DNA from 4 places in the Citrobacter meridianamericanus genome. Region 1 is predicted to be linked to each of the others. Evidence: predicted binding sites of a transcription regulator. Region 1 holds the regulator's gene; each other region holds the start of a gene.
What was found. The regulator LexA, encoded in region 1, represses DNA repair genes until DNA is damaged. The targets are predictions, from matches to a motif close to TNCTGTATGTACATACAGNA.
Positions count from the first base shown of each region.

Region 2: a site for LexA is predicted at 5,081-5,100, ahead of sbmC (DNA gyrase inhibitor SbmC). Genes of this name have one in related genera too.
Region 3: a site for LexA is predicted at 3,858-3,877, ahead of sulA (SOS-induced cell division inhibitor SulA). Genes of this name have one in related genera too.
Region 4: a site for LexA is predicted at 5,066-5,085, ahead of mutH (DNA mismatch repair endonuclease MutH). Genes of this name have one in related genera too.

Region 1 covers NZ_CP101036.1:4,920,200-4,928,077, forward strand. Annotated here, with positions in the region: gene dusA (tRNA dihydrouridine(20/20a) synthase DusA) at 1-279, opposite strand, end outside; gene NMD08_RS23915 (cupin domain-containing protein) at 386-874, opposite strand; gene zur (zinc uptake transcriptional repressor Zur) at 990-1,508, shown strand; gene NMD08_RS23925 (CsbD family protein) at 1,557-1,766, opposite strand; gene dinF (MATE family efflux transporter DinF) at 1,903-3,222, opposite strand; gene lexA (transcriptional repressor LexA) at 3,293-3,901, opposite strand; gene NMD08_RS23940 (diacylglycerol kinase) at 4,011-4,379, opposite strand; gene plsB (glycerol-3-phosphate 1-O-acyltransferase PlsB) at 4,551-6,971, shown strand; gene ubiA (4-hydroxybenzoate octaprenyltransferase) at 7,025-7,878, opposite strand, start outside.
Region 2 covers NZ_CP101036.1:2,098,697-2,106,574, forward strand. Annotated here, with positions in the region: gene phsA (thiosulfate reductase PhsA) at 51-2,324, shown strand; gene phsB (thiosulfate reductase electron transport protein PhsB) at 2,339-2,917, shown strand; gene phsC (thiosulfate reductase cytochrome B subunit) at 2,914-3,687, shown strand; gene dacD (serine-type D-Ala-D-Ala carboxypeptidase DacD) at 3,821-4,993, shown strand; gene sbmC (DNA gyrase inhibitor SbmC) at 5,117-5,584, shown strand; gene NMD08_RS09915 (FUSC family protein) at 5,671-6,729, shown strand; gene NMD08_RS09920 (DUF496 family protein) at 6,967-7,302, shown strand; gene NMD08_RS09925 (L-threonine kinase) at 7,343-7,878, opposite strand, start outside.
Region 3 covers NZ_CP101036.1:3,405,742-3,413,619, forward strand. Annotated here, with positions in the region: gene helD (DNA helicase IV) at 1-346, opposite strand, end outside; gene NMD08_RS16830 (YccF domain-containing protein) at 472-918, shown strand; gene yccS (YccS family putative transporter) at 937-3,090, shown strand; gene NMD08_RS16840 (TfoX/Sxy family DNA transformation protein) at 3,068-3,682, opposite strand; gene sulA (SOS-induced cell division inhibitor SulA) at 3,899-4,408, shown strand; gene ompA (porin OmpA) at 4,766-5,824, shown strand; gene matP (macrodomain Ter protein MatP) at 5,922-6,374, opposite strand; gene NMD08_RS16860 (Lon protease family protein) at 6,560-7,878, shown strand, end outside.
Region 4 covers NZ_CP101036.1:1,088,972-1,096,849, reverse strand. Annotated here, with positions in the region: gene thyA (thymidylate synthase) at 1-769, opposite strand, end outside; gene lgt (prolipoprotein diacylglyceryl transferase) at 776-1,651, opposite strand; gene ptsP (phosphoenolpyruvate--protein phosphotransferase) at 1,841-4,087, opposite strand; gene rppH (RNA pyrophosphohydrolase) at 4,100-4,630, opposite strand; gene mutH (DNA mismatch repair endonuclease MutH) at 5,315-6,010, shown strand; gene NMD08_RS05275 (TerC family protein) at 6,085-6,798, shown strand; gene ygdR (lipoprotein YgdR) at 6,943-7,161, shown strand; gene NMD08_RS05265 (NADP(H)-dependent aldo-keto reductase) at 7,268-7,878, shown strand, end outside.

The sequences.
Region 1 (7,878 bases):
ATCATACCCCCGCTGTTCAGCGAGCTTTGCGCACTGCGCCAGTGCAGCCGGATCGCTCCCACCCAGTTGCAATGCGACCGGATGTTCTTCTTCGCTATACGCCAGATAATCGCCTTTGCCATGAATGATCGCACCGGTAGTTACCATCTCCGTATAGAGGAGCGTCTGGCTGGACAGTAAGCGCAAAAAGTAGCGGCAGTGCCTGTCCGTCCAGTCGAGCATCGGCGCGATAGAAAAACGATGAGCGGGAAAAGCGGTAGACTGAGATTCAGGCAGCATGGCGAATATTCAAGCATCCGGTTAAAAAAGGGGCGCTACTATAGCATAGACCGTTACGATAGTGAGCCACATCCTCACAGTTCTCCATCTCTGGTGCCGACCAACGCTACTTACGCCCCGGTTTTCCGTCGTGAGATCCAAAAAACTGCGGCGGATGGTCAACCCAGCGATCCTCGCGCGTGGCGGCATAGACCGGATTAAGCGGATAATAAATGCGATTGTATTTTTTGTTCGCCTCACCCACGACCAGCAGACGTACCTCTTCACTGGTGTTATTGATAAAGGTGTGACACACGCCAGTACCTGCAGGAAAACCAACACTGTCGCCAGGCTCCAGCTTCCATAAATAACCGTTAATCCAGGCCTCAGGATATCCTTCCAGCACATAGATAAACTCTTCTTCATCACTTTCAGCATGCGGGTAAGACGTGCGCCGACCTGGCGGCAGGCGTTCATGATGAATGCCGAGTCGTCCTAACCCCAATTTGCGGGCAAGCGGCGCTCCTATGGCAAACAGCTCATCGCTGTCTGGGTAGGTGGAATCATCGGCCCCCTCAACTTCACGCCAGTGACGAATACAATCGGGTCTTTTCATGTTTATTTTCCAGTATTGCGATGGCTCAGGTATAGCACATCGCGGCGGATCTCGGCGTTTTAAGCAGAACATGTTAAAGTAAGGGATTAACCTTCCACGCAAATCGAGGCGCCAAATGGACAAAACCACTACGCAAGAGTTATTGGCTCAAGCTGAAAAACTCTGTGCGCAACGCAACGTGCGGCTTACGCCACAACGCCTCGAAGTGCTGCGACTGATGAGCCTGCAGGAAGGTGCCATCAGCGCTTACGACCTGCTCGACCTGTTGCGGGAAACCGAGCCGCAGGCCAAACCACCAACCGTGTATCGCGCGCTCGATTTTCTGCTTGAACAAGGGTTTGTGCATAAGGTGGAATCCACCAACAGCTATGTCCTTTGTCATCTGTTCGATCAGCCAACGCACAGTTCTGCGATGTTCATTTGCGACCGCTGTGGCGTGGTAAAAGAAGAGTGCGCAGAAGGTGTGGAAGACATCATGCATACGCTGGCGGCCAAAATGGGCTTTGCTTTGCGACATAATGTTATTGAAGCCCACGGGCTGTGTCCGGCCTGTGTGGAAGTTGAGTCATGCCGTCATCCAGGCGACTGCCAGCATGACCACACAATTCAGGTGAAGAAGAAAGTTGGGCGTTAGTCAGGTGGGAGAGCGTACATCCTTGTACTCTCAGGAGGGAAGGGTCAATTACCAGCGGTAATCATTACGTTTTTCCCAATCGTTAACTTCTTTTTCCGCCTGATCTTTGGCGTAACCGTAACGCTCCTGGACTTTACCAACCAGTTGGTCACGTTTACCTTCAATGACCGTCATATCATCATCGGTCAGTTTGCCCCATTGCTCTTTCACTTTACCTTTAAACTGCTTCCAGTTGCCGCCGACTTCGTCTTTATTCATCATCAAGTCCTCATCGTTAGGTTGTGAATAGCGAGAGTGCCATGTCCAGACACATGCTGTTTTCTCTGGACGTGAGAATAAGTGTAGTCAGTGATTCTGGGTTTTATTTACTATTCGGAATTTTTAACCATTCTGATCAGGCAAACCAGGTTCCATTACGCCAGTGACGCCGCCAGATAAAGGCCAGCGACAGCCCGCGCAACGCGAGGAAAACGGTTAACGCCAGCCACAAACCATGATTTCCCAGCCACGGCAACGTCAGGAGCGTTAAGGCGAATCCCACTGCGGCAACGGCCATACTGTTACGCATTTCTGCAGCCCGCGTTGCGCCAATAAACATACCGTCAAGCAGATAACACCACACGCCCACCAGCGGTAAAACCACCTGCCAGAAAAGATAGCGATCGGCCAAAAGTTGGATTTGCGACAGTGAGGTCAGCAGCGCCACAATCTGCTCGCCAAACAAGGCATAGATCAGCGAAAAAAGGATTGCCACAATTCCTGACTGTCGACACGCTGCTCGCCAGACATCCAGCAACTGGCTGCCGTCCCGCGCCCCATAGGCCTGGCCCGAATGCGCTTCCACGGCATAGGCAAATCCGTCCAGTGCATAAGCGGTAAACGTCAGCAAAGTCATCAGTACGGCATTAACCGCAATGATATCGCCTCCCAGACGCGCCCCCAGCACCGTAATGGCCCCAAAGCAGAGCTGCAACAGCAGCGAACGCAGCATGATGTCACGGTTGAGTGCCAACAAACGACGGAAGTTGCCCCGCCACGCCTGTTTCAACATTGCCAGCGATATTCCGCGCATATGCAGGACTTTGCGCACCATCATCAGACCGATAAGCAGTGTGGCATATTCAGCAATCACCGTTGCCAGTGCCGCACCCTGCACGTTCATATGCAGACCCATCACCAGCCATAAATCGAGCGCAATGTTGAGAATATTGCCGACAATCAGCAGGATAACCGGCGCTCGCGCATACTGCACGCCCAGCAACCAGCCGAGCAGCACCAGATTCGCCAGCGAGGCTGGCGCGCTGAGCCAGCGGATTTCAAGGAAACGCCGGGCTTGTTCAAGTACAGGTTCACTTCCCCCGACAATATGCAGCGCTAAATCGATAATCGGCGTGCGAAACAGCGCGATAAGTACCCCTGCGCCCAATGCCAGCATCAGCGGCTGTACCAGCGCGCGCGCCAGCGCCTGTGGATTTTTCGCACCAAATGCCTGCGCGGTAAGACCGGTGGTACTCATGCGCAAAAAAAGAAGCAGCATAAAGAGAAAACTGGTCGCCGTGGCCCCGACAGCAACGCCGCCAAGATAGACCGGGCTGTCCAGATGACCAATCACAGCAGTATCCACCAACCCCAGCAAGGGAACGGTGATATTGGAGAAGATCATCGGTAAGGCGAGGTGCCAGAGCGCTTTATCAGAGGCGGTAAAGAAAGGCATACAGGAAAGCCTGATGAAAAGAAGTGAAAACTAGCTGTGGCGCAGAATGCGCCACAGTATTAATACATGATTACAGCCATTCACCGTTACGAATGACGCCTACCGCCAGCCCTTCAATGGTGAAGTTTTGCTCGCGCAGATCGACAACGATAGGTTTAAATTCACTGTTTTCTGGCAGAAGTTCAACCTTGTTGCCCTGCTTTTTCAGGCGCTTAACCGTGACTTCGTCGTCGATACGGGCAACAACAACCTGTCCGTTACGCACGTCCTGAGTTTTATGCACCGCCAGCAAATCGCCGTCCATAATACCGATATCTTTCATCGACATACCGCTAACCCGCAGCAGAAAATCGGCGTTCGGTTTGAACAATGAGGGATCGACCTGGTAGTGGCCTTCGATGTGTTGCTGCGCCAGAAGTGGCTCGCCTGCCGCCACACGACCGACAAGCGGTAATCCTTCTTCTTCTTCCTGCAGCAGTCGAATACCACGCGATGCACCGGAGACAATTTCCAGCACACCTTTACGCGCCAGCGCTTTCAGATGTTCTTCAGCAGCGTTTGGGGAACGGAACCCCAAACGCTGCGCGATCTCCGCACGCGTCGGTGGCATACCTGTCTGGCTGATGTGATCTCTAATGAGATCAAACACCTCTTGCTGCCTGGCCGTTAACGCTTTCATTCCGCCCCCTGGGTGTATATACAGTTATGCTGTGAGTATATACAGCTAAAGGTGATTTTGGAACCGCAAACTGCACAAAAAGCAGGAGATTTATGAAGATGTGGAATCCTTATCGCAAATGCGGCCACAACAGAATGCCCCAGGTGATCAGAGCAACGAAAATAGACAACAACACCGCCGCAGAACCCATATCTTTCGCCCGGCCGGAAAGTTCGTGATACTCAGAGCCTATGCGATCAACCACCGCCTCAATCGCACTGTTGAGGATTTCAACGATCATCACCAGCATCACGGAACCAATTAACAGCACGCGGGTAATCGCATCGACGTCCAGCCAGCAGGCGATAGCTACGCCCAGCAGCACGGCAACGCTTTCCTGGCGGAATGCCGCCTCATTGATCCATGCGGCGCGAAAACCTTTCCAGGAATAGCCTGCAGCTTTGATAATTCGGGTGAATCCAGTGGTATTATTGGCCATCAAAAAGAACCTTTTTACATTATTAGCGTCAATGTCATTGTAACGTTACCCCGTTTGTTTCAGGGGGTGGCAAAGCAGCGCGAAGTATGACGGGATACCACAGAAATTCACTAAACTTTCTGATATCCTTGCAGCGCATTTGCATTATTAACCAGAGGCTTTACATCGTTTATGTCCGGCTGGCCACGAATTTACTACAAATTACTGAATTTACCATTAAGCATCCTGGTAAAAAGCAAGTCTATTCCGGCAGAACCTGCCCCGGAATTGGGACTCGATACGTCTCGTCCCATTATGTACGTCCTACCGTACAATTCAAAAGCAGACTTGCTGACGCTGCGTGCCCAATGTCTGGTGCACGATCTCCCCGATCCCCTGGAACCGCTGGAGATAGACGGGACTCTGCTGCCGCGCTACGTGTTTATTCACGGCGGCCCGCGCGTGTTCACCTATTACACGCCGAAAGAAGAGTCCATCAAGCTGTTCCATAACTATCTCGACCTGCATCGCAGCAATCCAGATCTGGATGTGCAGATGGTGCCGGTTTCGGTGATGTTTGGCCGTGCGCCAGGACGCGAAAAAGGCGAAGTCAATCCGCCGCTGCGCATGCTGAACGGCGTACAGAAATTCTTTGCTGTGTCCTGGCTGGGTCGCGACAGTTTTGTCCGTTTCTCCCCATCAGTCTCCCTGCGTCGTATGGCGGATGAACACGGTACGGATAAGATAATCGCTCAGAAACTGGCACGCGTGGCGCGTATGCATTTTGCTCGCCAGCGTCTGGCCGCGGTTGGCCCTCGCCTCCCTGCCCGCCAGGATCTGTTTAATAAGCTGCTGGCGTCAAAAGCGATCGCTCGCGCGGTAGAAGATGAAGCGCGCAGTAAAAAAATCTCCCACGAAAAAGCACAGCAAAATGCCATTGCACTGATGGAAGAGATTGCCGCCAACTTCTCCTACGAGATGATCCGCCTCACGGACCGAATTCTGGGCTTTACCTGGAACCGTCTGTATCAGGGGATTAACGTTCATAATGCGGAACGTGTACGTCAGTTGGCGCACGATGGGCATGAAATCGTTTATGTTCCGTGCCACCGCAGCCATATGGACTATATGCTGCTGTCGTACGTTCTGTATCATCAGGGGCTGGTTCCACCGCACATCGCTGCCGGTATCAACCTGAATTTCTGGCCGGCAGGTCCGATTTTCCGCCGCCTGGGCGCGTTCTTTATTCGTCGTACCTTCAAGGGCAATAAGCTCTACTCCACCGTTTTCCGTGAATACCTGGGCGAGCTGTTCAGCCGCGGTTACTCGGTTGAGTATTTTGTCGAAGGCGGCCGTTCACGTACCGGTCGTCTGCTCGACCCGAAAACCGGCACGCTGTCGATGACCATTCAGGCGATGCTGCGCGGCGGTACGCGTCCGATTACCCTCGTACCGATCTACATCGGCTATGAGCACGTAATGGAAGTAGGCACCTACGCAAAAGAGCTGCGTGGCGCGACAAAAGAAAAAGAGAGTCTGCCACAAATGCTGCGTGGCTTAAGCAAGCTGCGTAATCTGGGTCAGGGCTACGTTAACTTTGGCGAGCCGATGCCGCTGATGACGTACCTCAATCAGCATGTGCCGGAGTGGCGTGAATCTATCGATCCTATCGAGTCTATCCGCCCGGCCTGGCTGACGCCGACAGTGAATAACATTGCCGCCGATCTGATGGTGCGCATTAACAACGCTGGCGCGGCCAACGCCATGAACCTGTGTTGTACCGCGCTGTTGGCTTCCCGCCAGCGCTCTCTGACCCGTGAACAGTTAACCGAGCAGCTTGACTGCTACCTTAGCCTGCTGCGCAACGTGCCGTACGCAGCAGACTCAACTGTTCCTGCACAGAGCGCCAGTGAGTTGATCGACCACGCCTTGCAGATGAACAAGTTTGAGGTCGAGAAAGACACCATCGGCGACATCATCATACTGCCGCGCGAGCAGGCCGTATTGATGACCTACTATCGCAACAACATTGCGCACATGCTGGTTCTGCCTTCGTTGATGGCAGCCATTGTAACTCAGCGCCGTCGTATTTCACGCGTCGCGCTACAGCAGCATATTGATGCGTTGTATCCAATGCTGAAAGCCGAGCTGTTCCTGCGCTGGGAACGCAATGAGCTTGCCGGAGTGATTGACGAATTGGCCAGCGAAATGCAGCGCCAGGGATTGATCGCTCAGCAGGATGGCGAACTGCATATTAACCCAGCCCGCTCCCGTACGCTCCAGCTGTTGGCTGCGGGTGCTCGCGAGACGTTGCAACGCTACGCCATTACCTTCTGGCTGCTGAGCGCCAACCCGTCCATCAACCGTGGTACGCTTGAGAAAGAGAGCCGCACCGTGGCGCAACGCCTCTCCGTACTGCACGGCATTAACGCGCCGGAATTCTTCGACAAAGCGGTATTCAGCTCTCTGGTGCTGACGCTGCGTGACGAAGGATTCATTAGCGATACCGGAGATGCCGAGCCGGAAGAGACGATGAAGATCTATCAGATGCTGGCTGAACTGGTCACATCGGATGTTCGTCTGACCATCGAGAGTGCCACACAGGGCGAGTAAGTAAAAAAAACCGGTCGAAATGACCGGTTTTTATTTTGCAGGCTAAGCCAAACTCAAAAATGCCAGTAGCTCATCGCCAGTCCTAAAAACAGTACCAGCCCTACATAGTTATTGTTCATAAACGCTTTAAAACAGGCATCCCGTTCACGATTAACGATCAGCTTCTGCTGATACACAAACAGCGCACCCGCCACCAGCAGTGACCAGTAATAGCCCAGCCCCAGCCCGTTTAGCCAGCCCACCAGCGCCATCAGCACCAGCACGCCCACCTGCAGAATACCAATGATCAGCTTGTCGTTTTGACCAAACAAGATCGCGGTCGATTTAATGCCAATCTTCAGGTCATCATCCCGGTCAACCATCGCATACTGGGTGTCATAGGCCACCGCCCAGAGAATGTTGGCGAGGAACATCAGCCAGCAGCTCAGCGGCACAGACTCGCTCACGGCAGCAAACGCCATCGGAATAGACCAGCCAAACGCCGCCCCCAGCACCACCTGCGGCAAATGCGTATAGCGTTTCATAAACGGGTAAACCCACGCCAACGCTAACGCCGCAACGGACAACATAATGGTCATTGTGTTGAGCGTTAAAACCAGCAGGAAGGCGAGCAATACCAATACGACGAACAGCGTTCGGGCTTCTTTTTCGGTGACGGCCCCGCTCGGCAGCGGTCGATTCGCGGTGCGTTTAACGTGTCCGTCAAATTTCCTGTCGGCATAATCATTCACCACGCATCCGGCGGCGCGCATTAACCAAACGCCGGCGACAAATACCGCCAGGATCCACAGTTGCGGCATGCCTGGGGTCGCCACCCACAATGCCCATAGCGTAGGCCAGAGCAGCAGTAAGGCGCCGATTGGCTTATCCGTACGCATCAAGCGGTGAAACGCCAGCAGCTTATTCT
Region 2 (7,878 bases), 2.5 Mb from region 1:
TAATTTAAACGCCATATAATCATTGGATATATCTAATAACAGGAGGTTATATGAGCATTAGTCGGCGTAATTTTTTGCGAGGAGTAGGTATAGGTTGCTCTGCCTGCGCGATAGGAAGTTTTCCGCCAGGCGCACTGGCGCGAAATTCTCCGGAGCGCATTAAGGGGAAAACATCCCTGACGCCAAGTTTGTGTGAAATGTGTTCTTATCGTTGCCCGATACAGGCACAGGTGATTAATAACAAAACGGTTTTTATTCAAGGGAATCCTAATGCGCCTCAACAAGGCACGCGTGTCTGCGCGCGCGGAGGCAGCGGCGTTAGCCTGGTCAACGACCCGCACCGTATTGTTAAACCCATGAAACGCACAGGACCTCGCGGGAGCGGAGAATGGCAGGTTATTAGCTGGCAACAGGCTTACAAAGAAATTGCCGAAAAAATGACGGCAATAAAAACACAGCATGGTCCTCAGGGCGTCGTGTTTTCTTCTAAATCCGGTTCGCTTTCAGGGCATTTATTTCACCTGGCGACGGCTTTCGGATCGCCAAATACCTTTACGCACGCGTCGACATGCCCGGCCGGGAAATCGATTGCCGCCAAAGTGATGATGGGCGGCGATTTGGCCATGGATATCGCCAATACTCGTTATATGGTCTCTTTTGGTCACAACCTCTATGAAGGGATTGAGGTTGCCGAAACGCATGAATTGATGGCCGCGCAGGAAAAGGGCGCAAAAATGGTCAGCTTCGATCCCCGACTGTCCGTCTTCTCCAGCAAGGCGGATGAATGGCATGCGCTCAAACCGGGCGGCGACTTGCCGGTGCTGATGGCCATGTGTCACGTCATGATCAATGAAAAACTGTATGACGCGGACTTCGTTACGCGCTACACCACAGGGTTTGACCAACTGGCAGAAGCAGTACAAGAGACCACGCCGGAATGGGCGCAAAAGCAAGCTGATGTTCCTGCTGATGTCATTGTTCGGGTCACCCGGGAAATGGTTGCCTGCGCGCCGCATGCTATCGTTAGTCCGGGCCATCGTGCGACGTTTTCACAAGAAGAAATTGATATGCGACGTATGATTTTCAGCCTTAATGCGTTGCTGGGAAATGTTGAGCGTGAGGGGGGCTTGTACCAGAAAAAAGCCGCGGCGACCTACAATAAACTTGCCGGTGAGAAGGTTGCTCCAGTGCTGGCAAAACCCGATGCCAAATTACCCAAACCCACGGCCCAGCGCATCGATCTGGTTGCTCCGCAATTCAAGTACATCGCGGCGGGCGGTGGCGTGGTGCAAAGCATTATCGACGCCGTGTTAAACCAGACTCCTTATCCGGTGAAAGGCTGGATCATGTCCCGCCATAATCCTTTCCAGACCGTGACCTGCCGACCTGATCTGGTCAAAACCGTTGAACAACTCGATCTGGTGGTAAGCTGCGATGTCTATTTAAGCGAAAGCGCGGCATATGCTGACTATCTGTTACCCGAATGCACCTACCTTGAACGCGATGAAGAAATCTCTGACATGTCGGGCCTGAATCCAGCGTATGCCCTGCGTCAGCAGGTTGTAGAGCCTATAGGTGATGCGCGTCCGAGTTGGCAAATCTGGAAAGAACTGGCTGTGCAATTAGGCCTTGGGCAGTTCTACCCCTGGCAGGACATGCAGACACGGCAGTTGTACCAACTTAATGGCGATCATGCGCTGTCTGCTGAACTGCGTGAGAAAGGATATCGGGAGTGGGGTGTTCCGCTGCTGCTACGTGAACCTGAAGCGGTGCGTCAGTTTGTGGCGCGTTATCCGGGGGCGGTGGCGGTTGACAGCGACGGGACCTATGGTGAGCAACTGCGCTTTAAATCCCCATCTGGCAAAATTGAACTCTACTCTGAAGAGCTGGAAGCGCTTCTGCCTGGCTACGGCATTCCGCGAGCCCGCGATTTTGCGCTCAAAGGCGACAATGAACTCTATTTCATTCAGGGGAAAGTGGCGGTTCACACCAACGGCGCGACGCAATATGTGCCACTGCTTAGCGAGTTGATGTGGGACAACGCAGTGTGGATCCACCCGCAAACAGCTCGTGAAAAAGGCATTAAAAGCGGTGATGAGATTTGGCTGGAGAATGCGACCGGTAAAGAAAAAGGTAAAGCGCTGGTCACCGCCGGAATTCGGCCCGATACGCTGTTTGTTTATATGGGATTTGGCGCCAAGGCGGGAGCCAAAACAGCGGCGACGACGCACGGTATACACTGCGGTAATTTGCTGCCACATGTTACCAGTCCGGTTTCCGGTACGGTGGTGCACACCGCTGGCGTTACGCTTCGTCGGGCATGAGAAAGGAGAACATCATGAATCAAGCAACAAACCCTTATGTCATGCTGCATGACGAGAAACGCTGTATTGGTTGTCAGGCGTGTACGGTCGCCTGCAAAGTACTCAATGACGTACCGGAAGGATATAGCCGCTTACAGGTGCAGATCCGTTCACCCGAACATGAACCTGAGGTCCTGTCCCACTTCCAGTTTGTTCGTGTTTCTTGCCAGCATTGTGAAGATGCTCCGTGCGTCAGCGTCTGTCCGACCGGAGCTTCATTTCGTGATGAAAATGGCATAGTGCAAGTGGATAAGTCTCGCTGTATTGGCTGCGACTACTGTGTTGCCGCTTGTCCGTTCCATGTTCGTTACCTTAACCCGCAAACAGGGATTGCCGACAAATGTAACTTCTGCGCAGATACTCGCCTGGAAAGTGGTCAGTCACCTGCCTGCGTTTCTGTTTGTCCGACGGATGCGCTGAAGTTTGGCCGTCGCGATGACCCGGAAATTCAGCACTGGATAAATCAAAAAGAGGTTTATCGCCAGCAGGATACGCGTAGTGGCCCGGTAAGTGTCTATCGGCGTAAAGAGATTCATCAGGAGGGTAATGTATGAATTCTATCTGGGGAGCAGAGCTTCACTATACGCCGGACTACTGGCCGCTGTGGCTTATTTACGCAGGCGTAGTTATTGTGTTGATGATTGCAGGTCTGGTCACGCACGCGCTGTTACGTCGAATGTTGGCACCCAAAACGGCAACTGGGGAAGAACATCGGGACTATCTCTATTCGCTGGCGGTCCGCCGTTGGCACTGGGGCAACGCGCTGCTCTTTATCCTGCTTCTGCTGAGCGGTATGTTTGGCCACTTCTCTGTCGGACCGGTGGCATTGATGGTGCAGGTACATACCTGGTGTGGCTTTGCATTGCTGGCATTCTGGATTGGCTTTGTGTTAATAAACGCAACCAGCGGCAACGGTTGTCATTATCGCGTGAAGTTTAACGGGTTGATATCACGCTGCCTGCTGCAAACACGTTTTTATCTGTATGGCATCATGAAAGGTGAACCGCATCCGTTTGCCGCAACGGCAGAGGATAAATTCAACCCGCTGCAGCAGTTGGCCTACCTGGCCATCATGTACGCGTTGGTTCCGCTGCTGATTATTACCGGGTTGTTATGCCTCTACCCGCAGGTGATCGGGGCGGGGCCGGTGATGCTGGTGCTGCATATGGCGTTAGCAATTGTGGGCTTATTGTTCATCTGCGCGCATATTTATCTGTGTACGTTGGGTGACACGCCAGGGCAAATTTTCCGCAGTATGATCGATGGCTATCATCGTCATCGCAGTCATCACGCAGAGACCGCGCCGCGTAAAGGCTCGTTCTAACTGATATATATCTCTGAAATCCTTTCCTGATAGCAAGAAAATGTGCCTTATGTCACATTTTCTTGCAATTTATCCAAGTTTGTTCGACAGAACTTCCGTAAAAAGAACGGCTATTTTTCCATTTCCTGAGGACATGCTGTTGAAACGCCGTTTGTTTGTTGCCGCTTCACTCTTTGCGATGAGTTTTTCGCCCGCGTACGCGACCGGGGTCGTGAGCTTTTCACCACAGCCTCCTGCAATTAATGCCGGAGCGTGGGTATTAATGGATTACACCACGGGCCAAATTCTGACAGCCGGTAATGAACACCAGCAGCGAAATCCTGCCAGTCTGACTAAGCTGATGACCGGCTATGTTGTTGATCGCGCCATCGACAGCAAGCGTATTAGTCCGACAGATATTGTGACCGTCGGGCGCGATGCCTGGGCAAAGGATAATCCGGTATTTGTGGGTTCATCTTTGATGTTCCTGAAGGCAGGGGATCGCGTTTCGGTACGCGACCTTAGCCGGGGGTTAATTGTAGATTCTGGAAATGATGCCTGTGTAGCACTGGCGGATTACATCGCCGGGGGACAGCCACAGTTTGTCGCGATGATGAACAACTATGCGCAAAAGCTTAACCTGCAGGACACCCATTTTGAAACGGTACATGGTCTGGATGCACCGGGTCAGCATAGCTCGGCGTACGACCTGGCCGTGCTGTCACGCGCCATCATCCACGGGGAACCAGATTTCTACCATATGTACAGTGAGAAAAGCCTTACCTGGAATGGAATCACGCAGCAAAACCGTAACGGCTTGTTGTGGGATAAAACCATGAACGTTGATGGACTGAAGACAGGGCATACGTCCGGCGCCGGATTTAATCTGATTGCTTCCGCCGTTGATGGGCAGCGCCGCTTGATTGCAGTAGTGATGGGCGCGGAAAGTGCAAAAGGGCGCGAAGACCAGGCGCGTAAACTGCTGCAATGGGGGCAACACAACTTCGATACGGTACAGGTATTACGCAGTGGTAAGCAGGTTGGTACTGAGCGGATCTGGTATGGCGATAAAGAAAAAATCAGCCTTGGTACCGAGCAGGATTTCTGGATGGCCCTACCCAAAGCAGAAGTCCCTAATATCAAAGCAAAATATGTTCTTGATAAGAAAGAACTGGTCGCTCCAATCGCTGCGCATCAACGTGTGGGTGAAATTGAACTCTACGATCGGGATAAGCTGGTGGCGCATTGGCCTCTGGTGACGCTGGAGTCCGTTAACGAAGGCGGCGTTTTCTCGCGTCTGAGCGATTATTTCCATCATAAGGCGTAGTTTTTCCTGATGCGTCAGACTGGCAAGAGTGCGAATCTGCTCACATAATAATCACTATTTGCTTGTGGCCGACATACCTAAAAAATATACTGTATATAAACACAGTGTAACGGTGGAGGTTGTATGGAGTACGAGATAAAGCAGGTCGAAAAACGCATGATTGCCGGTTTTCATATGGTTGGACCGTGGGAACAAACAGTTAAACAAGGCTTTGAGCAGTTAATGAAGTGGGTCGACGGTAAACAGATTGTTCCGTTGGAGTGGATTGCCGTGTATTACGACAACCCTGATGTTGTTCCAGCTGAAAAACTGCGCTGCGATACCGTCGTTTCTGTACCTGAAGGTTTTGTAATTCCAGAAAACAGCGAAGGCGTGATCCTCACCGAACTGGCTGGGGGCGACTACGCTGTTGCCGTAGAGCGCGTCCAAAATCACGATTTTGCGACGCCGTGGTACCAGTTCTTTGAGCGTTTAATGCAGGATACGACTTATTCGATAGCCGCTAAACCTTGTTTTGAAGTTTATTTGAACAATGGTGTGGAGGACGGTTACTGGGATATTGAAATGTACGTCCCAGTCCAGTCGAAATAGCTGTATTTAGTGTAAATCAGGATGATGTTATTACTAAAAAAAGAGGTACAATTCGCTTCTTTGCTATTCCCTGACGGAGTGCATGAGTGCGTGCAGATAAGTCACTGAGTCCTTTTGAAATTCGTTTGTATCGTCATTATCGTGTGGTGCACGGTATTCGCATTGCGTTGGCGTTTCTCCTTACTTTTCTGTTGGTTCGCCTGTTGAACATTCCTGAAGGTACATGGCCTCTGATCACGCTGGTGGTGATTATGGGGCCAATTTCTTTTTGGGGTAACGTCGTTCCCAGGGCTTTTGAGCGTATAGGCGGAACGATCCTCGGGTCGGTGCTTGGGTTGGTGGCTCTGCGTCTGGAACTCTTCTCGCTTCCGCTTATGTTGATATGGTGCGCGGTGGCGATGTTTCTCTGCGGCTGGCTGGCACTGGGTAAAAGGCCGTATCAGGCGCTGCTGATTGGCATAACGCTTGCTGTCGTAGTAGGCGCGCCCGCCGGGGATATGAATACGGCGTTATGGCGCGGTGGCGACGTGATTCTGGGATCGTTTCTGGCGATGCTGTTTACCGGTATCTGGCCGCAAAGGGCATTTATCCACTGGCGTATCCAACTGGCACATTGTGTAACGGGGTACAATCGGGTGTATCAGGCCGCGCTCTCCCCTAATCTGCTTGAGCAGCCAAGGCTGGAGAAGCATTTACAGCAGCTATTGACCGACGTGGTCAAAATGCGTGGGCTCATCGTTCCTGCCAGTAAAGAAACCCGCATTCAAAAATCCATCTTTGAGGCTATTCAGACCGTTAATCGCAACCTCGTTTGCATGCTTGAGTTGCAAATCAATGCGCTTTGGGCCAGTCGAACCAGCCACTTTGTCATGTTAAACGCGCATACTCTGCGAGAAACTCAGCTCAGGACGCAACAGGCGCTACTGACGATAACTCACGCTTTGTATGAAGGTAATCCGCAACCGGTGCTTGCTAACACAGAAAAACTCAGTGACACCGTGGCTGAACTGCGCCAGCTGATTGCCGAGCATAAAGGCGATAATGTCGCAGAAACGCCCATCCACGGCTACGTTTGGTTGAACATGGAAATGGCGCGACAACTGGAGTTACTCTCTCATTTAATTTGCCGCGCGTTGCGCAAATAAAGAGCAGATGAGGGGATCGGTTCTACTGCTGCTTCGATTCAGCAAAGATAAGAGGTATGATACTGAAAAGGCTAAAACCATTGGTAACTGTAATGGCGTTACCCTCGATAATTCAGGTTTCAACCAGGCATTGTCGATGCAGATGCAACTTGAAGTATGGCGGGCATGAAAGTAATGTTGACCCACTTTAGCCGTTGTTTTAACGAATCCGAATCTCACATTATCAGGGGTGTAAAAATGGAAACTACCAAGCCTTCTTTCCAGGACGTGCTGGAATTTGTTCGTCTGTTCCGTCGTAAAAACAAACTGCAACGTGAAATCCAGGACGTTGAGAAAAAGATCCGTGACAACCAGAAACGCGTCCTGCTGTTGGACAACCTGAGCGACTACATCAAGCCTGGTATGAGCGTGGAAGCTATTCAGGGCATTATCGCCAGTATGAAAAGCGATTATGAAGATCGTGTTGATGACTACATCATCAAAAATGCCGAGATCTCTAAAGAGCGTCGCGATATCTCTAAAAAGCTGAAAGCTATGGGTGAAGTGAAAAACACCGAAGCGAAAGCCGAGTAACGATTTTAAGCTTGTCCGGGTCGCTGCGGTGCGGCGACCCTTATTGCAGTTCGACCCCGCCAGTTACCATTCGCAACAAATGCTGTTGCGGCCAGTGAACCGTTAGCTTTTTCTGCGCCAGCATCCACTTAATGTAATCCACGTCATGGCGCGTTCTGTCCAGCATCAGCCCGACCACACTGCCGCTGTGCGCGACGTTGACACCGTATAAATCACATTCTTCAACCAGCGCTAATAGTGAATCAAAATCCGGTTTCGGCAACAGCAACTGGCTGGCGATTGCGCTAAGGGTAGCGGCTTCACCCAACCGGTAAGGATTTTGACTGACACAGGCTTCCTGTACTTTATCCCATGCCCGCCTGAGGGCCGCTGCTCCCGCCTGCAAGCCGGAATGCCGCGGAATACGGTGATAATCCGCGGTACGTAATGTTTCCGGACTTTCGAGAACCAGCAGATCAAGCTGAGGCTGTGATTCACAGCCAATTTGCGTGGAAGCGTCGTTATGGTCGAAAAGGGTTAGCTTACGAAAAACGGTGCTGTCGGTTGGCTCCAGCGAAACGCACAGCTGCGCCAGTG
Region 3 (7,878 bases), 1.5 Mb from region 1:
CACTGGTACGTGCCGCGATCGCATCCAGCTGTTGCTGTAAAACTCCCGCAGCGACGGCGCTCATTTCCTGACTCCACTGCTGCCAGAGTGCGTTCAAGTGGTGATGGAAACGCTGCGTCTCCGCCCACTCTGTACCGTGAAGTCGCACCACCTTATCATCCGGGAGCACAAACTCCAGCTCGCCCCATACCAGGCCGCGTTTACAATGAATAGCCAGTAACTGATTGAAGGGAATAAGATACTCGTGACGATCGCCGGAAACTTTAATCCCGGCATTGAGAATAACAGCCCGATCGTAAGGGTGTTGTGCCAGACGTTTTCCAAGAGAAGTTGCTTTCAGTTCCATAAGACTCAGGCGGATCCACACGAAGAGGTTTACTTATCAGTGTAACCGCCAGAGAAAACGTGCTCCAGCCCAAAAAAACGTTACAATTGCCGAAATCACAGAAAACCAGAGTTAACCGAGGGTTTATGCGTACTGTTCTGAATATTTTAAATTTTGTGCTCGGGGGCTTCGCCACCACCTTAGCCTGGTTACTGGCTACGCTGGTCAGTATTGTGCTTATTTTTACTCTACCCTTGACCCGTTCATGTTGGGAGATAACCCGACTCTCGCTGTTTCCTTATGGCAACGAAGCAATTCATGTCGATGAACTGAACCCGGCAGGTAAAAACGTTTTGTTGAATACCGGCGGCACAGTGCTCAATATTTTCTGGCTGATTTTCTTCGGCTGGTGGCTGTGCCTGATGCACATTGTCTCCGGTATTGCCCAGTGCATTACCATCATCGGTATTCCGGTTGGCATCGCGAATTTTAAAATCGCCGCAATTGCACTCTGGCCAGTTGGTCGCCGGGTGGTATCAGTAGAAGTTGCTCGTGCAGCACGTGAAGCCAATGCGCGTCGTCGCTTTGAATAATCAGGACCGATGGCCTTTATGTTAAGTCCTCTGCTCAAACGCTATACCTGGAACAGCACCTGGCTGTACTACGTGCGGATTTTTATCGCGCTCTGCGGCACAACGGCACTGCCCTGGTGGCTGGGCGACGTTAAACTAACCATCCCGCTCACGCTGGGTATGGTTGCTGCCGCACTGACCGACCTGGACGATCGTCTTGCAGGCCGGCTACGCAATTTGATTATTACGTTGGTCTGCTTTTTTATTGCCTCGGCTTCTGTCGAACTGCTCTTCCCATGGCCATGGCTGTTTGCCATTGGGTTAACGCTCTCCACCAGCGGCTTTATATTACTGGGTGGATTAGGTCAACGCTATGCAACCATCGCTTTTGGCGCGTTGCTGATCGCCATTTACACGATGCTTGGCACTTCGCTTTACGATCAGTGGTATCAGCAACCGATCCTGCTGCTCGCTGGCGCTATTTGGTACAACCTGTTAACACTGACCGGGCATCTTCTGTTCCCCATCCGTCCCTTGCAGGATAATCTGGCACGTAGCTACGAACAGTTAGCGCACTATCTGGAACTGAAATCGCGTCTGTTTGATCCCGATATAGAAGATGAAAGCCAGGCACCGTTGTATGATTTAGCTCTCGCGAATGGGCAACTGATGGCGACGTTAAACCAGACGAAGGTGTCGTTACTGACTCGCCTGCGCGGCGACCGCGGGCAACGGGGAACTCGGCGTACGCTACATTACTATTTTGTGGCGCAGGATATCCATGAACGCGCCAGCTCCTCGCATATTCAGTACCAAACGCTGCGCGATCATTTCCGCCACAGCGATGTGATGTTCCGCTTCCAGCGTCTGATGTCGATGCAGGGGCAAGCCTGTTCACAGCTGTCCCGTTGTATTTTATTGCGCACACCTTATCAGCACGACCCACACTTTGAGCGCGTTTTCACCCATATAGATGCTGCGCTTGAGCGCATGCGTGCCAGTGGTGAGCCAGCCGATCTGCTCAACACGTTGGGATTTTTGCTGTCGAATCTGCGAGCCATCGATGCCCAGTTGGCTACTATTGAGTCCGAACAGGCTCAGGTACTCTCACGCAATGAGTCTGAAAATCAGCTTGCTGATGACAGTCCGCATGGGTTCAGTGATATCTGGTTACGTCTGAGTCGTAATTTCACGCCCGAGTCCGCCCTGTTTCGCCATGCTATCCGTATGTCGCTGGTGCTCTGCGTCGGCTATGCCATTATCCAGATAACAGGTATGAACCACGGGTACTGGATCCTGTTGACCAGCCTGTTTGTCTGTCAGCCAAACTACAACGCAACGCGACATCGCCTGGCGCTGAGGATTATCGGTACACTCGTCGGGATCGCTATTGGTTTACCGATCCTGTGGTTTGTGCCTTCTCTCGAAGGGCAATTGATACTTTTAGTGATCACCGGCGTACTGTTTTTTGCTTTTCGCAACGTCCAGTATGCGCATGCCACAATGTTTATCACGCTGCTGGTGCTACTGTGCTTTAACCTGCTTGGTGAAGGTTTTGAGGTCGCACTGCCGCGTGTCATTGATACGCTGATTGGTTGCGCTATCGCCTGGGCTGCTGTCAGCTTTATCTGGCCAGACTGGCGTTTTCGTAATCTGCCGCGGGTGATTGAACGGGCGACTGATGCAAACTGTCGTTATCTTGATGCAATACTCGAACAATATCATCAGGGTCGCGATAATCGCCTTACATACCGTATCGCCCGGAGGGACGCGCACAATCGTGACGCGGAACTGGCCTCCGTGGTGTCGAACATGTCGAGTGAACCGGACGTCACGGCCCAAACGCGCGAAACGGCGTTCCGCTTGCTGTGTCTGAACCATACATTTACCAGCTATATTTCCGCATTGGGTGCGCATCGCGAACAGCTAACCAATCCGGAGGTCCTGGCATTGCTAGACGATGCCGTCTGCTATGTTGATGATGCGCTTCACCATCAACCCGCTGACGAGCAGCGCGTATACCAGGCACTGGAGGGACTGAAGCAGCGAATTCAGCGTCTTGAGCCGCGTTCGGACAGTAAAGAGCCGCTGGTCATACAGCAAGTTGGGCTATTGATTGCCTTACTCCCGGAGATCCGGCGATTACAGCAGCAAATTGCCGTGCTGCCCTCTAATACCCCAGTTTCGACGTAAGAGAACTCACCCACTCTACCAGCTCCCGGCGACGCGTCGCCGGGAGCGCGGCTTCATGCACTCCCCCGACCGCTCCTTCAAGGGCGTAGAGTATTTTTACCGTCAAGGCGGGGTTATTTTGCCGAAGTTTCAGCCAGCACATTTGTGCTCCCAGCGAACGCAATGTTCCCTCATCTTTAATTCCTGCTTCATTTAGCAGAGTCTCCAGATGAAACGTCATATTGGGTAGCTCCCGCAGACGATGTTGTGCAAAGCGGCTCTGTTTTTCCTTAACAGCTGCATCCAGCGAATAGCGTGATAGCATCACCAACTGCGGCTGGTTTTGCCACAGGGCATCGTTCACCTGGTAATAATTGAGTACAACCGGACGTCCGCGCTTGATAAATGTCAGCCAGACAGGAGAGTTTTTTACACAGTACTGAGCGCTCTGCTCACATGCCCGAAGATATAGTTCACCGCTGGCAACCATGGCAAAGACCGTATCCCCAACAGTCAGACTGTAGCTGCCAAACAATGAGCGATAGTGAATCGCCCCCAAAGAAGCCAGATATTCTTGAGATTTATAGATCCTTGCATAAGAAAGTTCTTTCATAAAAATCCTTTTAAATCATAACGTAACCAAATGATTTTCAGTAGCAGATCCGTTAATGACGAAAATAGGCAACTTATTCGAATGGGGCAAGATGAATTTAATTTTTCCCGTGACGGCGACTAAAAATTGCGAACCTGTTTCCGAAAATAAGGTTGATCTTTATTGATGGCAGGGTTACTGTATATCCATACAGTAACTCACAGGGCTGGATTGATTATGTACACTTCAGGTTATGCAAATCGTTCTTCGTCGTTCTCTTCTGCATCAAGCAGCATTGCGCGCGTGTCGTCAGAGAACGCTACCACTGGGCTTATCAGTGAAGTGGTCTATCGCGAAGACCAGCCCATGATGACACAGCTCCTGCTGCTTCCACTCCTGCAACAGTTAGGGCAGCAATCCCGCTGGCAGCTGTGGCTGACACCTCAGCAAAAATTAAGTCGGGAGTGGGTACAGTCGGCCGGGCTTCCATTGACGAAAGTCATGCAAATTAGTCAGCTCTCTCCCTGCAATACGCTGGAATCTATGGTTCGAGCACTGCGCACGGGCAACTACAGCGTCGTTATCGGCTGGCTGACGGAGGAGTTAACCGAAGATGAACATGCCGAACTGGTAAAAGCGGCAGATGAAGGTAATGCGATGGGGTTTATTATGCGTCCTGTTCGCGCTCAGACACTTGCGGGGAGACAGCATTCCGGGCTAAAAATTCACTCGAATTTGTATCATTAAGTAAAATTAGGATTTATCCTGGAATTTTTTTTCATGTCTCAATTTGGTTTTGAGCCTTAACGGGTTTTTCGTGAGAACGCTTGTCTGAAGCGGTTTTCAGGATATCCTCAGTACATTTATTCATCCAAAAATGTTAAATATTGTGTATACAAGCCTTTTTTTTTCATATGCCTGACGGACTTCACACTTGTAAGTTTTCAACTACGTTGTAGACTTTACATCGCCAGGGGTGCTCGGCGTAAGCCGCAGATATCGGTAGAGTAACTATTGAACTGGTCCCCGGGTGAAGGATTTAACCGTGTTATCTCTCTTCGGAGATATTCATGGCGAATTTTGGATGATAACGAGGCGCAAAAAATGAAAAAGACAGCTATCGCAATTGCAGTGGCACTGGCTGGTTTCGCTACCGTGGCGCAGGCCGCTCCGAAAGATAACACCTGGTACGCTGGTGCTAAAATGGGCTGGTCTCAGTACCATGACATTGGTAACAACCAGATCAACAACGCCGGTCCTACCCACGAAAGCCAACTGGGTGCTGGTGCGTTCGGTGGTTATCAGGTTAACCCGTACGTTGGTTTTGAAATGGGTTACGACTGGTTAGGTCGTATGCCGTACAAAGGCTACACCGACGCTACTCATCAAAACGGCGCTTTCAAAGCTCAGGGCGTTCAGCTGACCGCTAAACTGGGTTACCCAATCACTGACGATCTGGACGTTTATACCCGTCTGGGTGGTATGGTTTGGCGTGCAGACGCTAAAAACAACGAAGGTTTCAAAGACCACGACACTGGTGTATCCCCAGTATTCGCTGGTGGCGTAGAGTATGCAATTACTCCTGAAATCGCTACCCGTCTGGAATACCAGTGGACCAACAACATCGGTGACGCGAACACCGTTGGTGGTCGTCCGGATAACGGCCTGCTGAGCGTTGGCGTTTCTTACCGTTTCGGTCAGGAAACTGTAGCTCCAGTAGTTGCACCGGCTCCGGCTCCAGCTCCAGAAGTACAGACCAAACACTTCACTCTGAAGTCTGACGTTCTGTTCAACTTCAACAAAGCAACTCTGAAACCAGAAGGCCAGCAGGCTCTGGACCAGATGTACAGCCAGCTGAGCAACCTGGATCCGAAAGACGGTTCCGTAGTGGTTCTGGGCTTCACTGACCGCATCGGTTCTGACGCTTACAACCAGGGTCTGTCCGAGAAACGTGCTCAGTCCGTTGTTGATTACCTGATCTCTAAAGGTATTCCTTCTGACAAAATCTCTGCACGTGGTATGGGCGAATCCAACCCGGTTACTGGCAACACCTGTGACAACGTGAAAGCTCGCGCTGCACTGATCGACTGCCTGGCTCCGGATCGTCGTGTTGAGATCGAAGTTAAAGGTATCAAAGACGTTGTAACTCAGCCTCAGGCTTAAGTTATCGTCTAGTAAAAAACCCCGCTTTGCGGGGTTTTTTTTCAGCTGTTTTTCGTTAAAAACGCACCAGAACGTTACGCCGAACCACACCCTACCGCTATTCTTTTCCCAGCAACGCCTGTAAATCCTGCTTCAATGTCGACATTTTGTTCGCGTACTTCTCTTTATGCTCTGCATCTTCAATGAGTTGCACAATAGTTTCAGAAAGCGTTTTACCACGCCGCTGCGCAAGCCCCGCTAAGCGCTGCCAGACCATAAATTCCAGATCGATTGATTTTTTGCGCGTATGCTGATGCTCAGCATTAAAATGCCGTTTACGCCTTGCTCGTATGGTTTGTTTCATACGATTTAGCAGCGCCGGATTCATGTGTTTTTCAATCCAGGTATTGACCCGAACCGGTTCATTTTCGAGGGTTAGCAATAAATCAACGGCTTCTTTGGCAGCGCTGGCCTCTACGTAACGGGTGATTAACTCCCCCTCACGATGCTTCTTCACCAGATACTTCCATTTCCAGCCGCTTTCAAGGTTTTCAAGTTGTTGATATTTCATTGCGATCTCAATGTTACCGTGTAACTCTTATCAGAATATCAGCTTTTTCGGCATCTGAAGAAAAGAATATCCAGCCTGTGAACTGCCGCGCGTCATCACATTCGTTTCCCGGCGCTTTCCACGTGTGCAGTGATGATGGTTACGGTATAATCGCGTTTTTTACAACAGACTAAAAAACATCAACTTTGACCATTACGAAACTTGCATGGCGTGATCTGGTTCCTGATACCGACAGTTATCAGGAAGTATTTGCACAGCCGCACGTCACTGACGACACCGACACCTTACTTAGCGATACTCAACCGCGTTTACAATTTGCATTAGAGCAGCTTCTTCAGCACTGGACGACGTCCTCGTTCATGCTGGTAAAAGCGCCGGAAGAGCTTGAGTATCTCAACCTTATTGCAGCAGCAGCACGTACGCTGCACACGGATGCCGGAAGCCTGACCGGAGGTCATTATGATATCTCCGGTCACACTATTCGCTATCGTACAGCTGAGAAAGCAGAAGACAATTTTGCAACGTTAACTCAGGTAGTCAGCGCTGACTGGGTTGAAGCCGAACAGCTATTTGGCTGCCTGCGTCAGTTCAATGGCGAAGTGACCCTGCAGCCAGGACTTGTACATCAGGCTAACGGTGGCGTGCTGGTTATTTCATTGCGCACGCTGTTGGCCCAGCCGCTGCTGTGGATGCGCCTGAAAGCCATTGTCAGCCACGAGCGTTTTGACTGGGTAGCTTTTGATGAGTCGCGCCCACTTCCTGTCTCCGTTCCACCTATGCCGCTCAAACTGAAAGTGATATTAGTGGGTGAACGTGAATCACTGGCAGACTTCCAGGAAATGGAGCCAGAACTGGCTGAGCAGGCTATTTATAGCGAGTTTGAAGATAATCTACAGATAGTGGATGCCGAAACCATGACGCAGTGGTGTCAGTGGGTAACGCATACCGCTACGCGTAACCATTTACCTTATCCCGCTCCTGATGCCTGGCAGGTACTGATTCGTGAAGCCGTGCGCTACACCGGCGAACAGGATACATTGCCGCTTAATCCATTATGGATAATCCGGCAGTTCAAAGAAGTGGCTCCGTTATGCGAGAGCGACACCTGCAACGCTGAGCAGTTTGGCCTGATGCTAGCTCAGCGAGAATGGCGGGAAGGTTTCCTGGCTGAACGTATGCAAGATGAGATCCTTCAGGAACAGATCCTTATTGAGACGGAAGGCGAGCGTATTGGCCAAATTAACGCCCTGTCGGTGATTGAATTCCCTGGACATCCGCGCGCGTTTGGTGAGCCTTCACGTATCAGCTGTGTGGTGCATATTGGCGATGGCGAATTTACGGATATTGAGCGCAAAGCCGAGCTCGGCGGAAATATTCATGCCAAGGGCATGATGATTATGCAGGCGTTCCTGATGTCGGAACTCCAGCTTGAACAGCAAATCCCCTTTTCCGCCTCACTGACCTTTGAGCAATCGTACAGCGAAGTCGACGGCGACAGCGCATC
Region 4 (7,878 bases), 1.5 Mb from region 1:
CCGGGTGCGGATCGTAGCCTTCAATTTCGAAGTCTTCGAAGCGGTAGTCAAAGATGGATTCAGGCTTACGTTTGATGACCAGCTTCGGCAGCGCGCGCGGTTCGCGGCTAAGCTGCAGATGCGTTTGTTCCATGTGATTGCTGTACAGATGCGTGTCGCCGCCGGTCCAGACAAAATCACCGACTTCCAGATCGCACTGCTGCGCCATCATGTGCACCAGCAAGGCGTAGCTGGCAATGTTAAACGGCAGGCCGAGGAACACATCGCACGAACGCTGATACAGCTGGCAAGAGAGCTTGCCATCCGCCACATAGAACTGGAAGAAAGCATGGCACGGCGCCAGCGCCATCTTATCCAGCTCACCAACGTTCCATGCGGAAACGATGATACGCCGAGAATCCGGGTCATTTTTGAGCTGGTTTAACACCGTAGTGATCTGGTCAATATGGCGGCCGTCGGGTGTAGGCCATGCGCGCCACTGTTTACCATAAACCGGACCTAAATTACCGTTTTCATCCGCCCATTCGTCCCAGATGGAGACATTGTTTTCATGCAGGTAGGCCACGTTAGTGTCGCCCTGCAAAAACCACAACAGCTCATGAATGATCGAGCGTAAATGGCAGCGTTTAGTCGTAACCAGCGGGAACCCTTCCTGCAGATTAAAACGCATCTGATGACCAAAAATGGAAAGCGTTCCGGTTCCGGTGCGGTCGTTTTTCTGTGTGCCTTCATCCAGCACTTTTTGCATCAGTTCTAAATACTGTTTCATGGTTCCTCAGGAAACGTGTTGCTGTGGGCTACGGCGATACGCCCAAACCATCATAATAATGCCTGCGACAATCATCGGGATTGAGAGAATCTGCCCCATGCTGATGTACTGTACCCAGGTGCCGGTAAACTGCGCATCTGGCTGGCGGAAGAATTCAACGATGATACGAAATGCGCCATAGCCAATCAGGAACAGACCGGATACCGAGCCCATTGGGCGCGGTTTGCGAATGTACAGGTTAAGAATGATAAACAGCACCACCCCTTCCAGCGCCATCTCATAAAGCTGTGAGGCGTGGCGCGGCAACGAGCCATAGGTATCAAAAATAGACTGCCATTGCGGATTAGTTTGCAGCAGTAAAATATCTTCGGTGCGAGAGCCAGGGAACAGCATGGCGTACTTGAAGTTCGGGTCAACGCGTCCCCACAGTTCACCGTTAATAAAGTTGCCCAAACGCCCTGCGCCCAGGCCAAACGGAATCAGTGGGGCAATGAAATCAGAAACCTGGAAGAACGAACGCTTGGTGCGTTTGGCGAAGATAATCATCACCAGGATCACACCGATAAGCCCACCGTGGAAGGACATCCCACCATCCCAGACACGGAACAGATACAGCGGATTATCAAGGAATAACGAGAAGTTATAGAACAGTACATAGCCAATACGCCCACCGAGGAAAACCCCGAGGAAGCCGGCATACAATAAGTTTTCTACTTCATTTTTGGTCCAGCCACTGCCCGGACGATTAGCGCGGCGCGTCGCCAGCCACATCGCAAAAATAAAGCCCACCAGATACATCAAGCCGTACCAGTGAAGCGCGACGGGTCCGATTGAGAAAATGACCGGATCGAAATCCGGAAAATGCAGATAGCTACTGGTCATCTGTCACCACAAGTTCTTGTTATTTCGCTGAAGTCAGACAGCAATTGATAAGCGCGCCTGCATGATTCAGGCGCTCCAAAGGTGCGAATGATAGCACAAGGGGATCGCAGCGGATGCCGGGAAGATGTAAAAGATCTGTATAAGTAATCTTTACCCCCGTAATGCCTGATAGCGCTAAGCTTATCAGGCTTACAATCCTCCGCGAATCAGCCCCCCCATGCCACGGCGCTCCATAAAGGCCGCCACCTGATGGCGTACTTCTGTCGCCATCTGCGCTTCCAGGCTGCGCTGCGCCAGCGTTTGCGCCTCATCAAAATCGATGTGGCGCAGCAGATATTTAACGCGAGCCACCGAACGACCGTTCATCGACAAATGGCGAAAACCCAGGCCGATCAGAATGGCCACGCACATCGGGTCGCCCGCCATTTCACCGCACAAGCGCAAATCAATGCCGCTTCTTTCGGCTTCCTGTGCAATCATCGCCAGCGCGCGTAACATTCCCGGATGCAGACTGTCATAAATGCTGGCTACCCGCGTATTGTTACGATCGACAGCCAGAATGTACTGGGTGAGATCGTTGGTTCCGACCGAGATAAAATCGATCCGGTTTGTCAGATGCGGCAGCATGAACACCATCGACGGAACTTCCAGCATGATGCCAATGCGCGGTTTCGGGATCGCATAGCCGATCATCTCTTCCACTTCGCGTCCGGCGCGTTCAATCAAACGTCGCGCTTCGTCGACTTCATCAATGCTGGTTACCATCGGCAACAAAATGCTTAGGTTGCCGGTTGCCGCGTTGGCACGCAGCATCGCTCGAACCTGGATCAAAAAGATCTCCGGTTGATCGAGCGTGATGCGGATCCCACGCCAACCGAGGCACGGGTTTTCTTCACTGATCGGCATGTAGGGCAGTTGCTTGTCGGCACCGACATCCAGCGTACGCAGGGTCACCGGCTTGTCGTTAAACATTTGCAGCATGCCCTGATACTGCGCAACCTGTTCTTCTTCTGAAGGAAAACCGCTTTGCAGCATGAACGGAATTTCGGTGCGATACAGGCCAATACCGTCGATCCGGCTACCCAGCTTCTCTTCATGCTCCGGGCTGAGACCCGCATTGAGCATCACCTTCACGCGCTCGCCGCTTTTTAACTGTGCAGGTTGGTTGACGTCGTCTTCCGCCAGGCGGCTCAGTTCAACTTCTTCACTGATAAGACGCTGGTATTCCTGGATCAATACCGGTTCCGGATCGACCAGCAGTTCACCGCGATAACCGTCCACCACCAACGTACGGCGATGCAACACCGACGGCTGGATATCGGCCCCCATGACGGTAGGGATACCCAGCGCGCGAACCATAATTGCCGCATGAGAGTTGGCTGCGCCATCCCGGACAACCACGCCGACTAAACGGTCCTGAGGAAGTTCCGCCAGCGTGGTGGCGGAAAGCTCATCCGCCACCAGCACAAAGCGTTCCGGCCAGGCATTCGGTCCCTGGACTGAATCGTCAAGATGGAACAGCAGACGCTGGCCCAGCGCGCGTAAATCACCGGCGCGCTCTTTAAGATAGTTATCGCTCAGCGCGGCGAACTGTTCGGCAAACTTTTCGATGATCGTTTTAACGGCCCATTCGGCCACCGAGCCATTATCCACTTCCGCAAATAGCTCTCGGCGCAAACGGGTATCGGAAAGCAGGTGCGAGTAGAGATCAAAGATCGCCGCCGTTTCTTTCTGCGCCCCGGCGGTAAAGCGTTTGCTGTAGCGGCGGAATTCGTTCGCCGCTTCCTCCAGCGCACCGGTGAGTCGCTCGCGCTCAAGCACCGGATCCAGCGTTGAAGCCTGATAGACCTGCTCCATCAGCGGCAGCGTCGCGTCCTGCCAGCCTTCGGCTATCGCCACGCCGGGGGCGGCAGGCAATGCACGAATGCGCGTTTGCCGATATTGACCGAACAGCGCATTTAGCTGCGATTGCGAAAGAATAGCCGCCATTTGCGTGGCGAGCGTGACGAGGAAAGACTCTTCACTTTCATCGTACTGGCGCAATTCGCGCTGCTGTACCACCAAAACGCCTAAAAGCTGGCGGCGCTGAATGATCGGTACACCTAAGAACGCCCGAAAACGCTCTTCTTTTACCGAAGGAATGTATTTAAAGCTGGGATGTTTTTGCGCATCAGCGAGGTTGATAGGTTCCGCCAGCCTGCCAACCAGGCCAACGATACCTTCATCAAACGCGAGTGCGACAGTGCGACCACGCGGTTTTTTTAGTCCCCGGGTCGCCATGAGGTAATAACAACGTCGATCGTGGTCAGCCAGATAAACCGAACAGACCTCTGTATCCATCGCAAGACAGATGTCAGTAACCAGAATATTCAGCGCTTCATTCAGACGCGGAGCACTGGCCACCTTTTCGACTATTTCGCGCAGGCGGGTGAGCATAATTTGCGTAGCTTAACCTCTTTTACGTCTGTACGCAGGTGCGCTTTGCGGCTTAGGAGTGCTCTCCTGAAGCGCCATGACAACACTTGCGAATTCTTTCATCACCCTGCGATAGACATCGCGTTTAAATGACACCACCTGTCGAACCGGATACCAGTAACTCACCCAGCGCCAGCCGTCGAACTCAGGTGTACTGCTGGTTTGCATATTAATTTCAGCATCGCTGCTGACCAATTGCAGAAGAAACCATTTTTGTTTCTGGCCGATACAAACCGGCTTCGTGTCCCAACGCACCAAACGTTTCGGTAACTTGTAACGCAACCAGTTACGAGTAGAAGCAAGGATCCGTACATCTTTACGGCTGAGCCCCACTTCTTCAAAGAGTTCCCGGTACATCGCCTGCTCTGCTGTCTCTCCTGCGTTTATCCCACCTTGCGGGAATTGCCAGGAGTGCTGACCAAATCGCCGGGCCCACATGACCTGCCCCTGGCGGTTACAAATTACTATCCCTACATTCGGGCGGTAGCCATCGTCATCAATCACCGGACTACCTCAACATAAACCTTATATACAAACGATTGTTTCACACTCCTGAGGGGCGGTAAACCACTCTGTTAAGGGTGCGATATTCTAATAACAATTGAATAACTCACAGTTAAGGGCAGAGTTATAAACAGAAGAAGGGCAACGAAGGCGATTTTATTCACCTTTTCTGTGGATATAGTTGTGAAGAAGTACGGAATTACTATGGGAAAACCCAGAACAGTCCGAATAAGACATTCGTCACAGAGTAAAAATAGTCTTCTATATTCATCAAGTTAAAACCATTCAGCGCAAATAAACGCATGGAAATGTGACATGCATCACGCACACGATCTTCAGGCTGATGAAAGATCGACCAGCGTCGGTTTTATCCACAGATTATGCCAATAAGTTAGGCACAATTTGTGTGAAAATTCGATTTTCGTCGCACGTCAAGGCTGTAAATTGAAACAGTAGTAGGGGTTTTTCACAGTTATCCCATCTTTCTGTGGATAACATGGTGTAAGATCCTGTTCATTGTCAGTGACCAGAATTGGAAAACCCGCTTCGCTGTTGCGCAACTCTGCGCAAGTGAATTTAAAAACCAATATAAATCATAGAATTGAATAAAGCATGTGGAAAAAGATAAACTCTATCCACACGGTATAAAATCATTGCTCATTTTTTCACCTAAGGGTCATCCCGATGTCAGAACTGCATCCGTTGCTTTCTCCACCTGAATCTGAAGCCCAATTGCTGAGCCAGGCGCGGCAGCTTTCAGGCTACACGTTGGGAGAGTTGGCGGCGATGGCGGGGCTCGTCACGCCAAAGGATCTTAAGCGCGATAAAGGCTGGATTGGCGTGCTACTGGAAATCTGGCTCGGCGCCAGCGCGGGCAGTAAACCGGAACAGGACTTCGCAGCGCTGGGCGTGGAGTTGAAGACAATCCCTGTGGACAATCTTGGCAGACCGCTGGAAACCACCTTTGTGTGCGTTGCGCCATTAACCGGCAATACCGGCGTCACCTGGGAAACCAGCCATGTGCGGCACAAACTTAAACGCGTCTTGTGGATCCCGGTAGAAGGCGAACGCAGCATCCCGCTGGCTGAGCGCCGCGTCGGTTCTCCCCTGCTATGGAGCCCGAGCGAAGAGGAAGACCAGCAATTGCGTCTGGACTGGGAAGAGTTAATGGACATGATTGTGCTAGGCCACGTCGAACGCATCACCGCTCGCCATGGGGAAGTACTGCAACTGCGTCCTAAGGCCGCTAACGCCCGGGCGCTTACCGAGGCCATTGGCGCCCATGGCGAACCCATCCTGACCCTGCCCCGCGGTTTTTACTTGAAAAAGAACTTCACCCACGCATTGCTTGAGCGACATTTCTTATTCCAGGCGCAATAGCCTCCTCCGGCCTTTCACCCGCTGCGTTACGGGCCTATAATTACCGCTTCTTTTTTTTGGCAGGACTTTGTTCGATGTTATTTGCATGGATAACCGATCCTAACGCCTGGCTTGCGCTCGGTACGCTGACGCTGCTGGAGATCGTTCTTGGGATCGACAATATTATTTTCCTCTCTCTGGTTGTAGCTAAACTCCCGACAGCGCAACGCAATCATGCCCGACGTATTGGGCTTGCAGCGGCGATGATCATGCGTCTGGCACTGCTGGCCTCTATCGCCTGGGTAACGCGGCTGACAAACCCGTTATTCGAAGTGTTTGGTGAGGAGATATCCGCACGCGACCTGATCCTTCTACTGGGGGGATTGTTCCTGATCTGGAAAGCCAGTAAGGAGATCCACGAATCCATTGAAGGTGAGGAAGAGGGGCTGAAAACCCGCGTATCTTCTTTCCTGGGCGCAATTGTGCAGATCATGTTGTTAGACATTATCTTCAGCCTGGATTCCGTAATTACTGCGGTTGGCCTGTCTGACCATCTGTTTATTATGATGGCGGCGGTGGTGATTGCCGTAGGTGTAATGATGTTTGCTGCACGTCCGATTGGCGAGTTTGTCGATCGACACCCTTCGGTGAAAATGCTGGCACTCTCGTTCCTGATTCTGGTCGGTTTTACGCTAATTCTGGAAAGTTTCGACGTCCACGTTCCGAAAGGATATATCTATTTCGCCATGTTCTTCTCTATCGCGGTAGAGACCCTGAACCTGTGGCGTAATAAAAAAAATCCGCTCTGATAAAATTCATCGCTCCCCGCAAGGGGAGCGAATGCCCACCACACCTACCTCTTCTCACAGTTTAAGATTTTACTGCTTTCACCCTGCACAACTTCGCGTTATTACTAAACTATTGAAAGACGCAGGCCATGTGAGGATAAGCAGATGAAAAAATGGGCAGTTTTGATTTCCGCCGTAGGACTGGCTTTTGCCGTTTCCGGATGCAGCAGCGATTATGTAATGGCGACAAAAGATGGTCGAATGATCCTGACCGATGGAAAACCAGAAATTGACGATGATACCGGTCTGGTGAGCTATCACGACCAGCAGGGCAATGCGATGCAGATTAACCGCGATGATGTGTCTCAAATCATTGAACGCTGATGGTTGAGGTCAGCAGCGCGCTGGCCTTAACAATTTTACTTCCCTTTTTCTCTTCCCTCAGCCATTTTTATAATCCTTATGTCGTGATTATAAAAAGGAAACGGCTATGCAATATCACCGTATACCCCACAGCTCGCTGGAAGTCAGTACACTGGGGCTGGGCACAATGACGTTTGGTGAACAAAACAGCGAAGCCGACGCCCATGCACAGCTCGATTATGCCGTCGCTCAAGGCATAAATTTGATCGACGTTGCCGAGATGTATCCGGTTCCGCCGCGTCCTGAAACCCAGGGTCTTACTGAAACATACGTAGGTAACTGGCTTGCCAAACATGGCAGCCGTGAAAAGCTGATTGTGGCTTCTAAGGTCAGTGGACCATCACGTAACAACGACAGCGGCATTCGCCCGAATCAGGCGCTGGATCGTAAAAATATCCGTGAAGCGCTGCACGACAGCCTGAAAAGGCTGCAAACCGATTATCTGGATCTGTATCAGGTTCACTGGCCACAGCGCCCGACCAACTGCTTTGGTAAGTTAGGCTACAGTTGGACGGACTCCGCCCCGGTCGTTTCCCTGCTGGACACGCTGGATGCATTGTCAGAGTTTCAGCGTGCCGGGAAAATTCGCTACATCGGCGTGTCCAATGAAACCGCGTTTGGCGTAATGCGCTATCTGCACCTGGCGGACAAACACGATCTGCCGCGTATCGTCACCAT